One region of the Rhizobium sp. CIAT894 genome, then DNA from elsewhere that is predicted to be linked to it. Evidence: predicted binding sites of a transcription regulator. Region 1 holds the regulator's gene; each other region holds the start of a gene.
The links. Region 1 encodes LexA, which represses DNA repair genes until DNA is damaged. Its sites were predicted from a motif close to TGTTCNNNNTGTGTTCNG; they were not measured.
Positions count from the first base shown of each region.

Region 2: RHEC894_RS09365 (ImuA family protein) is a predicted target of LexA. The motif match lies at 2,147-2,164, and genes of this name have one in related genera.
Region 3: RHEC894_RS08040 (DUF5680 domain-containing protein) is a predicted target of LexA. The motif match lies at 2,222-2,239, and genes of this name have one in related genera.

Region 1 covers NZ_CP020947.1:2,023,881-2,027,844, reverse strand. Annotated here, with positions in the region: gene kdsA (3-deoxy-8-phosphooctulonate synthase) at 1-532, opposite strand, end outside; gene RHEC894_RS10095 (VOC family protein) at 529-1,425, opposite strand; gene lexA (transcriptional repressor LexA) at 1,622-2,341, shown strand; gene RHEC894_RS10085 (ComEC/Rec2 family competence protein) at 2,322-3,964, opposite strand, start outside.
Region 2 covers NZ_CP020947.1:1,886,343-1,890,306, reverse strand. Annotated here, with positions in the region: gene RHEC894_RS09385 (hypothetical protein) at 1-4, opposite strand, end outside; gene RHEC894_RS09380 (hypothetical protein) at 297-599, shown strand; gene RHEC894_RS09375 (PIN domain-containing protein) at 599-1,027, shown strand; gene RHEC894_RS09370 (SMEK domain-containing protein) at 1,053-2,081, shown strand; gene RHEC894_RS09365 (ImuA family protein) at 2,201-2,953, shown strand; gene RHEC894_RS09360 (DUF6504 family protein) at 2,868-3,964, shown strand, end outside.
Region 3 covers NZ_CP020947.1:1,613,492-1,617,455, reverse strand. Annotated here, with positions in the region: gene dnaE (DNA polymerase III subunit alpha) at 1-1,794, opposite strand, end outside; gene RHEC894_RS08040 (DUF5680 domain-containing protein) at 2,287-2,751, shown strand; gene RHEC894_RS08035 (ABC transporter ATP-binding protein) at 2,834-3,517, opposite strand; gene RHEC894_RS08030 (lipoprotein-releasing ABC transporter permease subunit) at 3,533-3,964, opposite strand, start outside.

The DNA.
Region 1 (3,964 bases):
AAGCGCCGCGCTCGCACAGGAGCACGTTCGGATTGCCGCTGGCATTGAGTTTCTTCAGCACGTTCTTCATGTCCCAGGGCGCGAGGAACTGGCCCTTTTTGACATTGACGACACGGCCGGTCTTGGCGGCGGCGATCAGAAGGTCGGTCTGGCGGCAGAGGAAGGCCGGAATCTGCAGAACATCGACCACCTTTGCGACCTCGGCACATTGCTCGGCGGTATGGACGTCGGTCAGGACAGGAAAACCGAACTCCTTCTTCAGGTCGGCAAAGACCTCCATGCCCTTTTCAATCCCGATGCCGCGTTCGGCCGAAAGCGAGGTCCGGTTCGCCTTGTCGAAGGAACTCTTGTAGACGAGGTCGATGCCGAGCTTTGCGCAAAGCTCCTTCAGCGTGCCGGCAACCATGAAGGCGTGGTCGCGGCTCTCCATCTGGCAGGGGCCGGCAATCAGCGACAGGCGCCTGCTATTGGAAAAGGTGACCTGGGTCTGGCCTTCGCCGACCTTGACTTCGGAATTCGTATCGGTGCTCATCGTGGTTCCTCGAAGGCGAAGAGCGTGCCCTGCCCGGGCGCGGGCTTCACCAGAATGCGATTGTTCTTGCGCGTGTAGGTCACCCCGTTAGCAGTCAAATGCGCTTCTGTCACGGCAAGATCGGCGACATTGAAGAGGATTGCCCGGCCGCGCAGGCCGCGGTCGGCGGATGAGACGGCGATCTCGAAATAGGCCTCAAGCCCTTCCGGCGTCATCAGGCTGATCTTCGCATTCGACGCGGCGACATTGACGCCGAAACCGGTTTTTTCGACGGCCGACTGCGCCGCGGCAAGGCCGACGAAGGCAGCGAATGCGCTGGCATCGGGCGCACAGAGCGCGATCTCGGCAATCCGCGTCACGCCATTGGCATGCGTTTCCAGCGTGCCGCGGTCGGCAGGCAGCGGGTTGATACGCTCGACACTGAAAAGGAAGAAATCCGGCGCGCGCGGATCGGTAGCAAAGGCCAGCTTGAAGCCCGCCACAGTCTCGGAACCATCCGGCATCTTCATCGGCCGGCTGAACTGCAGCATGTCGCCGGCACTCGATCCGTGACCGACAAAATTCCGATGATCGCGGCCGGCATCACTGGTGCCGAAAGCTACCGCCGAGAGCCCCTCCTCGCCGCAGCGGAAGCGGAAAGCCTGGTTGCGGGCGGTGAAGACATTGCCCCGCCGCGCCGATGCCTCGCTCTCGGCGACACTCGCAACGCCGAGCGGCTCCAGATAGGTCTTGTCGGCGAAGAAGACGCAGGCATTCTCCGTTCCGAAGGGATGGCGCGCATCCGCGGCAACGGTGAAGCCGAGCTTGCCGAGCCTCTCGCGCGCCAGATCGATATTGACGACGGGCAGCACGACGTGATCCAGCGGGTGCGGCTTGGCGAGATGCTCGCTCATCGGTTCCTCTCCCTGAAATGGCAAGAGATGTGCGACAGCGCACTCCCAATTCAAGACCTGCCTGCCAATCCGGCGAATGAAAATAAAAATCTCAACGAGTTGGCGGCAAGTTTTACGGAAATTTAGCTACTTGCGGAACACATATGGAACATATAGTGTCTGTTCTGGATTTGTTTCAATCAGGGGTCTGACGTCGATGCTCACGCGCAAACAACAGGAGCTTCTCCTTTTCATTCATGAGCGCATGAAGGAATCCGGCGTTCCGCCGTCTTTCGACGAAATGAAGGATGCCCTGGATCTCGCCTCGAAATCCGGCATTCATCGGCTGATTACAGCACTCGAGGAGCGCGGCTTCATTCGCCGCCTACCGAATCGCGCCCGGGCGCTCGAAGTCATCAAGCTTCCGGAGGCCTACAGCCCCAGCATACAGCCCCGGCGCGGCTTTTCGCCGAGCGTCATCGAGGGCAGCCTCGGCAAGCCCCAGCCGGTCGCCGCTCCCGCTCCTGCGAAACCCGTTGCCGACAACGGCAACTCGGTCTCCGTGCCGGTCATGGGCCGGATCGCCGCCGGCGTGCCGATCTCGGCGATCCAGAACAACACCCACGACATCGTCGTCCCCGCCGACATGCTCGGCTCCGGCGAACACTACGCGCTGGAGGTCAAGGGTGATTCGATGATCGACGCCGGCATCTTCGACGGCGACACCGTAATCATCCGCAACGGCAGCACCGCAAGTCCCGGCGACATCGTCGTTGCCCTCGTCGATGACGAGGAAGCGACGCTGAAGCGCTTCCGCCGCAAAGGCGCCTCGATCGCGCTGGAAGCCGCTAACCCGGCTTACGAGACCCGGATCTTCGGGCCCGATCGCGTCAAGGTACAGGGCAAACTCGTCGGCCTCATTCGCCGCTATCACTGACAACAGACGGACCGGTTTCGGTAAAACTGTCTTTGCGCCAGTCATAGGCGCGCTGACGCATCCATGGTCGCGACAGCGTCTCGAATGCGGTTGCGACCTCCAGGCCGGCATCGGCGAAACGCAATTCGACGGAGCCGGTCCTGCGCAACGTCTCGCCGGTGAAAAGCGCCCCGCCTGAACGGCAGTTGTTGAAACGTAGGCGGACCGAGGTCACGACGATATCGGCCGTATCGCAGGCCGGACCGAGATAGGCGGCATTGTCGATGACGGTGACGATATGGCCATTGCCGAGTCTTGATGTGCACCAGGCCTTCTTGACGCAGGAAAAGCGGTTTGCTTCACCGCCTGCTGCGGCTGCCCGCATCGCTGCGCTCGCTTCGTTCTGCTGATCGCGGGAAAGCCGGACACGGCGGTCTTCTCCTTCCGGCGGGATAGCCGGACCATCCAGCATCTTCGGCGGATCATGCGTCGGCAGGACCAGTGCTCGCTGCCACTGGTCGAAGATGAAATCCGGCGGATTTTCGCGGTTGGACGCGATTGCCTCAGCCGCGACAACCGCAACCAGACTGCCATCCTCCGAAATCACCAGATCCGGCGGCCGGGGAGCCGGCAGCAGCAATACGGTGAGTGTCGAGATGGCGACGATCGATGTGCCGGCATGGCGCAGCCGGGTGCGCAGCAGCGTCAGCAGCAGAAAGCCTGCCACTGCCACAGCGAAATACCAGGCGGGCAAGCGGCCGATGCCGATATCGCCGCCCCAGCCGGACACCGTCTCGGCAACCGCGATCACCAGATCGAGGCCGAATCCGACCACCTTCCACAGCGGAGCATCCAGCCCGAAAGGCATGAGCAACATCGCCAGCAGCCCGGCCGGCATGACGATGAAGGAGATGATCGGCATCGTCGCGAGGTTTGCCGGCAGGCCGTAAGCCGTCAGGCGATGAAAATGCTCGATCGAAAACAGCGCGGTGGAAAAGCCGCCGATCAGCGAGGTCAGAAAGACGCCGCCGAAGAAACCGGCGACGGCAACCACCGGCCTGACGATCGGCAGCTTCAGGAAGGCGTTTTCGCGGACACGCCGGTCCTTCCATAGCTGATAACCCGATACCAACGCCAATGTCGCGGCAAAGGACATCTGGAAGCTCGGGCCCAATACTTCCGAGGGTGAAATGGCGATGATGATGAGCGCGGAGAGAACGACATTGCGCAGGCTGATCGACGGCCGATCGAAGAAGACGGCAATCAGCATGATGGCCATCATGATAAAAGCGCGCTCGGCCGAAACCCCGAAACCAGAGATCAGGTAATAGGCGGTGACGGCGATAAGCGCACCTGATGCGGCGATCTTCTTTGTCGGATAAGCTTGGGCGACGCCGGGAAAGAGGCTAAGCAGCATCCGGAAGCCGACGAAGAAGATGCCAGCCGACAGCGCCATGTTGAGGCCCGATATAGCGACGATATGGGCAAGGCCGGATTGGCGCAGCGCCTCCGTCGTCGTCTTCGAGATGGCGCGCCGTTCATCCGTCACCAGGGCAGCGGCAAAAGCGCCGGTGTCGCCGGGCAGGATCGACCTTATGCGGTCGCCGATGCTGCTGCGCAGCCGGTAGAGCCATTCGAGCAGCG
Region 2 (3,964 bases), 140 kb from region 1:
ACATGCGTCTATAGTCGTCGCAATCGACACGAAATCCAGTATCCTCCCCGCGTCGGCATCCCGTACCGTTTGGGGATCATGGAGAATGACCGGCGGCTCCTGGGCGCAGCCGGATAACGCCGTGTAGCGCAAATACTTGCGCGTTTCGGTGTAAACGTAGCCCTTCGCAGGTTCGGCGGGCATATCGGAGTACATCAGCGCTCCCCGTCGTAGTCGGAATCCGCAATCGCGGCCTCGCCGGCCTTGCAGGTTCCGCGCATTCTGGATATATTCTGGATATACGCCGGAGACACGAAATGAGCAAGCCTTCTCAGCAGCGCGCAATCGCCAATTTCCGCAATCGGCTGGCCGAAAAAGGGCTGGTCCGCTTCGAGGTGACCGGTCGGGATTCCGACCGCGATCTGGTGCGGAACGTCGCTCGCCGCCTTGCAGAGGGCGGCCCTGAATCCGATCGGCTGCGGGCTGCGGTAAAGGACAACGTGGGCGGTGAACCACCGAGCAAAGGCGGCATCCTCAAGGCGCTCCTGGCTTCGCCCCTGATCGGCTCGGAACTCGACCTGACCCGTGCGCGTGAGGAAGGGCGCAAGGTCGATCTTTGATGCGCTATCTGCTCGATACCAACATCCTCAGCAATTTCACGAAGCCGGCGCCTTCGGAATCGCTGGTCGCGTGGATGGCAGACCAGTCGGACGACGACCTTTTCATCGCCTCGCTGACGTTGGCGGAGCTTCGCAGAGGCGTGCTCGAGAAGCCCGCCGGCAAGCGTCGCGATCAGCTCGACGTGTGGTTCAGCGGCCCTCAAGGTCCGCAGGCGCTGTTCGCCGGTCGCATCCTCCCGTTCGATGAGCGGGCCGGCATCGCCTGGGCGGAGCTGATGGCCGAAGGCAAAGCCGCGGGCCGGCCGCGCAGCGGGCTCGATACGATCATCGCTGCGGTCGCCGCCGCCAACGACTGCGTTGTCGTCACCGACAACGAGCGCGATTTCCCTGGCATCGAAATCATCAATCCGTTGCGGGGCACGCCGTGAGCGGGCCGAACGGAGGAACTGAGCGATGCTGACAAGGGGCTATTTCATCGGCGAGATCGTCGACGCGCTCAGCGATGTGGCGGGTCAGGTGTCCACGCGCGGACGCCTGGGTCTTACCGACCTCAACAAGCACGCCGAGGATTTTTTCAAGACGATCCTCAATCACCTGCTTTCGCTCTCGCTTGTGAATCTCAACGCGGATCGCAGCAATGAGCCGGGGCTCGATCTCGGCGACAAGACTAACAAGGTCGCCTTCCAGATCACCGCGACCCGCACGTCGGCGAAAGTCAACGACATGCTGGGGACGTTGAGCGACGAACAGATCAAGACCTACACGAAAATTCGCGTATTGATGATCGCTGGCAAGCAATCATCGTACACTCTTGATGCCGCGTTGAGCGCACGCGCGTCGTTCGACGACGACGACATCTGGGACATCCACGATCTCGGCAAGCTCTGCATGGACATGCCGGTCGACGTGCTGCAGATCGTCTATAACCACGTCCGCAGCGAACTCGCCCGCATCAAGATCGAGCTGGAGATTCCCGACGCGGACGGCAAGTACCCCACGACGCTTGCCGACTTCATAGAAGCCATCCCCAAGCCGCAGATGTCGGACCTCACCAAGTTCAACAAGCTGCTCGAAGACCAAGGCCTCGGCGAGGATCTGGACAAGACCCAAAAATCCCTTGCGACGCTCTCCGCGGCGCTGGCCAAGCTGCCTCGCATCACGCGGGAATTTCTCGTCATGCTCATCGAGCGTCGGGAGACCGAGCGGCGGCGGCGGTTCGGCGGCAACGACTACGTCGAGATCAATGCCGACAAGCTGATCAGAATTTCGCGCTACCCAGACAATGACGGCGAGTTGCGCGTCCTCGACAGCTATGGATTTGTCCGCTTCGACGAACCGGACGAACATGGGGAAAGTGCCTATTGGCGCGTGTTCCTCCCCGGCCTAACGCTCGAAGGCTTCCTCGTGCTGCTCGAACACGTCGAGGCGACCGGGATTCCGCTAAGCCGGCCCCTGGTCGCGCTTGATTTCAGCGATTTCTAGTCGGCCCACCGCGAAGGCATCGACGGCAAAGGTCGGAATCGACCTTGACTCCGAAGCTCCAAAGATAGAACAAATAGAGAACATGATGCTGAACCCGTCCCCGGAGGTCAACGAGGAATTTGCGGCCCGAGCCCGCCATAGAGTCATTGCGCGCGCAGATCGAGAAGATCGAAGGCAGAGCCCGGCGCGTGAAATCGGTGCTTCCATTCGGAATCTCCGACATCGACTCACGCCTTCCAGGCGGTGGCCTGATGCTCGGCGCACTCCACGAGATCGCAGGCGGCGGTAACGGCGCTGTCGACGGTGCGGCGGCAGCACTCTTCGCTGCCGGCGTCGCCGCGCGAACCAAAGGCAAGGTCCTCTGGGTCATCACGCGACCCGATCTCTTCGCGCCGGCGCTGGCGCAGGCAGGCCTCGCACCGGACCGCGTGATCTACGTCGAAGCGGGCAACGACAAGACCGTCCTCGCGTGTATCGAGGAAGGTCTTCGTCACGGAGGGCTCGGCGCTGTTGTCGGCGAAGTAGCGCGGCTCGACATGACCGCATCGCGCAGGCTGCAGCTCTGCGCAGAGGGAAGCGGTACGATCGGCATCGCATTGCGCCGATGGCGTCGCCAGACCGAGGCCTCTGATTTCGGCCAGCCTACGGCCGCCGCAACCCGATGGCGCGTCTCAGTCATGCCCTCGGCGGCATTACCCGTTCCCGGCGTCGGCCGCCACCGCTGGCTCCTAGAGCTGATCCGCGCCCGGGCGGGCGAAAGTGCAGATTTTGAAGTGGAGGCGTGTGATGACTCGGGTCGTCTCGCTCTTCCTGCCGAGCTGGTCCACCGACCGGCTTCGGCGGAAGGCTGGCGACGCGGCGCCTCCGGCTGAGGCGCCGCTCGCTCTGATAGGCCGTGACGGGAGAAAGCAGGTGGTGTTGGCGCTGGACGCCGCGGCCCAGGCCGCCGGCGTGCGCGTGGGGATGCCGGCGACGAAAGCGCGTGTTCTCGTCCAGGGCCTCATCGTTCACGATCATGACGCGGTCGCCGACGCCCAGGCGCTCGACCGCCTCGCGCTGTGGATGCTCCAGCGCTACGCACCGATCGTCACCGCCGACCCTCCGGACGGCCTCGTGATCGACTCCACCGGCGCCGATCACCTCCATGGAGGCGAGGACGCCATGCTCGCGGGCCTGATCGATCGGCTTGCCGCATCCGGCGTGCAGGCGCGAGCGGCGATTGCCGACACCTGGGGAGCGGCGCATGCCTTGGCTCGCTACGCCGCCAAGCCCGCGCTGGTCGCGCCGGTAGGCCATAGCAGCGCGGTCCTGGCAGGCCTGCCGCTGGCGGCCCTTCGTTTGCCCGTCGACATGATCGCAGCGCTCCATGTCCTTGGCTTCGAGCGCATCGGCGATCTCCTCGCTCAACCGCGCGCGCCGCTCACCCTGCGCTTCGGGCCGCAGCTCGGCCGCCGCATCGATCAGGCGCTTGGGGCGCTCAGCGAGCCGATCGACCCGATCCGGCCCGACGAGCTGATCCAGGTGAAGCGCAATTTCGCCGAACCCATCGGCGCAGCCGAGACCATCGCTCGCTACATTGGCAAGCTGGTCGTGCAGCTCTGTGCCGAGTTGGAGGCAAAGGGCCTCGGCGCCAAGCGCCTCGATCTGATCTGCCACCGCGTCGACAATCGGCTGCAGGCCGTCCGCGTCGGCACCGCCATGCCCGTGCGCGACGTGAAGCGCCTGACGCGGCTTCTGACCGACAAGATCGAGACGATCGAGCCCGGCTTCGGCATCGAGATCCTCAGCTTGACCGCCACGCTGGCCGAACCGCTCTGCGAAAAGCAGACCCTGACGTCCATGGTCGAAGACGGCGCGCCTGATGTCTCAGACCTGGTCGACAC
Region 3 (3,964 bases), 410 kb from region 1:
GACCGCGACCTTCAGCACCGTCAGTGTCTTCAGGCCGAGGAAGTCGAATTTGACGAGGCCGGCCTGCTCCACCCATTTCATGTTGAACTGGGTGACCGGCATGTCGGAGCGCGGATCGCGATACATCGGCACGAGCTTGGAGAGCGGACGGTCGCCGATGACGATGCCGGCGGCATGCGTCGAGGCATGGCGGTAAAGCCCCTCGATCTTCTGGGCGATGTCGAGCAGGCGCGCAACGACCGGTTCCTTGGCCGCCTCTTCCTGCAGCTTCGGCTCCTCCTCGATCGCTTTGGAGAGCGGCGTCGGATTGGCCGGGTTGTTCGGCACGAGTTTGCAGATCTTGTCGACCTGACCGTAGGGCATCTCCAGCACGCGGCCGACGTCGCGAAGGGCTGCGCGCGCCTGCAGCGAACCGAAGGTGATGATCTGCGCCACCTGCTCGCGACCATATTTGGCCTGGACGTAGCGGATCACCTCTTCGCGGCGGTCCTGGCAGAAGTCGATGTCGAAGTCCGGCATCGAGACGCGTTCGGGATTGAGGAAGCGTTCGAACAGCAGCGAAAACCGCAGCGGATCGACGTCGGTGATCGTCAAGGCGTAGGCGACCAGCGAGCCTGCGCCCGAACCGCGACCCGGACCGACCGGAATGTCATGCTGTTTGGCCCATTTGATGAAGTCGGCAACGATCAGAAAGTAGCCGGGAAAACGCATGCGCTCGATGACGCTGAGCTCGAAATCCAGCCGCTCGCGATATTCCTTTTCCTCGTAACCCGGCGACATGCCGAGCGTTGCAAGCCGCATGTCGAGCCCTTCGACCGCCTGGCGGCGCAATTCGCTCGCCTCGGCGCGTTCGGCCTCCTCGGCATCGTCGGTCGCCCCGGTGAAGCGCGGCAGGATCGGCTTGCGCGTCTTCAGCACGAAGGAGCAGCGCCTGGCGATCTCGATCGTATTCTCCAGCGCTTCCGGCAGGTCGGCGAAGAGCTTGGCCATCTCGGCCCGGCTCTTCAGATAATGGTCCGGCGTCAGGCGAAAACGACTGTCGTCGGAGACGATGGCGTTGTGGGCGACCGCCATCAGCGCATCATGGGCGTCGTAATCGTCCCTTGTCGGGAAGAAGGCCTCATTGGTCGCAACCAGCGGCAGATCATTGGTATAGGCGAGCCCGACGATCTTCTGCTCGTGGCGCTTATCATAGGCGCCATGCCGCTGCAGTTCGACATAGAGCCGGTCGCCGAAGAGACGCTTCAACATCAGCAGCCGGGCCTCCGCCTGGGCGGTATGACCGTCCCTGATCGCCGCATCGACCGGCCCGGTCAGAGCGCCGGTCAAGGCGATCAACCCTTCCGTGCCGGCCTCGGCCAGCCAGGAAGCTTTGACATGAATGGCCTGGTTGCTTTCACCGCCGAGATAGGCGCGGCTGACGAGATCGACCAGCCGTTCGTAACCGCCATCCGTGGCAGCTAGAAGAACGATCGACGGCAGCTTGACCAGAGCCTGCTGGCCGCCGCGCTTTTCCGTCTCCAACCCGTCTTCCATGTCGATCGAGACCTGGCAGCCGATGATCGGCTGCAGGCCCTCGTCCATCGCCTTCTGGGAAAATTCCAGGGCGATGAACAGGTTGTTGGTGTCGGCAATGGCGATGGCCGGCTGGCTGTCGCCGGTCGCCTTGTAGAGGATCTTCTTCAGCGGCAGTGCGCCCTCGAGAAGCGAATAGGCGGAATGGACCCTCAGGTGGATGAAGCCCGGCGTGCCGCCGGTCACCTCAGCCGTAGAACCCTTTGCCGTATCCGCCATGGCATGCCTTCCCAATCACCCGAATGAATCGGACGCATTGTCGGCATAGAAGGCGATGATGTCCAGAAGAAGTCCCTCGTCCGGACCGCATGACAGCCATGCGGTCCCCTGAAAACTTTAGATCGCCATGACGATCAGCGAGAAGCTGGCAACGAACATTGCGATGGAGGTGAATGCTGCGATATCACGGATCATGTCAGTCATTTGGCTCTCCTTTACTCGTTATGTTTTCAATTTGTTCGATGTATGTTCTGTTGTCAACAGGAATCTTTTCCTCCTTTCTTGTGTTCGCAGAATCTCGGGAAGGGCTTGGCGATTCGCATGGGGCCTGCGCTCGATCCGATAGGCAGCAGCCACCCATCTTCGACGGATCCGCCATTCCGTTCAGATAGGCCACCGCCCAAATCGTCTTCTGAATTCCGGCGTATGTTCTCTTTATGTTCTTTACATACCCCAGCATATTTGCCAGCATCCGGCCGAGAGGAGAATGAGATGCTCGACATTGTGAAGCTGGATGAATTCATCGTGGAGGCGAAGGCTGCGACCTATGTCGGCGGCGGCGTGCCGCATGCCCCCTGCCGGCCGGGTTCCCATGATATCGGTTATGAGAGCGGCGACTGGCGCTATCTCGACAGCTATCTCGGCGGCACCGATTTCGCCGGACAGGAGGTGGTATGGTTTGCCGGCGAGCCGGTCTGGGCGATGAATTATTTCGGCTGTGTCATTGCGCCTGAACTCATCGATGGTGTAGCGGCCGGAACGGTGATCAAGGCGGCACTGTCGACGATGTATCGCGAGGGGCGGTTTCTGGGCGGCATGGAATTCGACCATCCGTCCGGCCGCTACGTCGATAGAAGCGACGGCGGCTGTGACAGCTTCAGCGGCCAGGAATGCATCATGGTCGAGGGCCGGAGGGCTTACGTGCTCGACTATCGCGGCGGGCTGGTCATCCCCTGATGTCCGACCAGGAGGTTGGCGAGGTCAGCGCCTCATCGGCCTGCCGGCATCGGTGCAAACCAAACAGCCACAGACCATCGTCTCAAAAATCGACGATCTTGCCGTCCGAAATCGTCACGCGCCGATCCATGCGACGGGCAAGGTCGTGATTGTGGGTGGCGATGAGGGCGGCGAGGCCGGATTGGCGCACCAGCGCCGCCAGCGCGTCGAAGACGTAAGCTGCCGTTTCGGGGTCGAGATTGCCGGTCGGTTCGTCGGCCAGAAGCAAGCTCGGCGCATTGGCGACGGCGCGGGCGATCGCAACACGCTGCTGCTCGCCGCCGGAAAGTTCGCCGGGGCGATGGGCGCCACGATGGCCGATGCGCATGTAATCGAGAAGCTGACCGGCCCGCTCGCCGGCTTCCTTCCAGGACAGCCCGGCGATCAGTTGCGGCATCATGATGTTTTCAAGCGCCGAAAACTCCGGCAGGAGATGGTGGAACTGGTAGACGAAGCCGATCTCGCTGCGGCGGATCGCCGTGCGTTTGTCGTCTGAAAGGCCGTCGCAGGCATGGCCGTTGATGTTGACCTCGCCGCCGTCCGGATGCTCCAGCAGGCCGGCGACATGCAGCAGGGTCGACTTGCCGGTGCCTGAAGGAGCGACGAGGGCGACGATCTCGCCTTTCGACAGCGAAAAATCCGCGCCCTTCAGGATCGGGAGCAGCGTATCGCCCTGCCCGTAATGGCGTTCGACGCCGGTAAGCTTGAGAACGACGTTGCGTTTCATAGAGACGGCAATTCCTTATTCGTAGCGCAGGGCCTGCACCGGATCGAGCCTGGAGGCGCGCCAGGCGGGGAAGATGGTCGCGATGAAGGAGAGCGTCAGCGCCATGACGACGATCGAGATCGTTTCGCTGAGATCCATCTCGGCCGGCAGCTGGCTGAGGAAATAGACCTGCGGATTGAAGATCACGGTGCCGGAGATCCAGGAAAAGAACTGGCGGATGGATTCGATGTTGACGCAGACGAGCACGCCGAGCAGGACGCCGGCAAGGGTGCCGACGATACCGATCGCCGCCCCGGTCATGAAGAAGATGCGCATGATCGCGCCGGCGCTGGCACCCATGGTGCGCAGAATGGCGATATCGCTGCCCTTGTCCTTCACCAGCATGATCAGGCCGGAGATGATGTTCAGCGCCGCGACCAGCACGATCAGCGTCAGGATCATGAACAT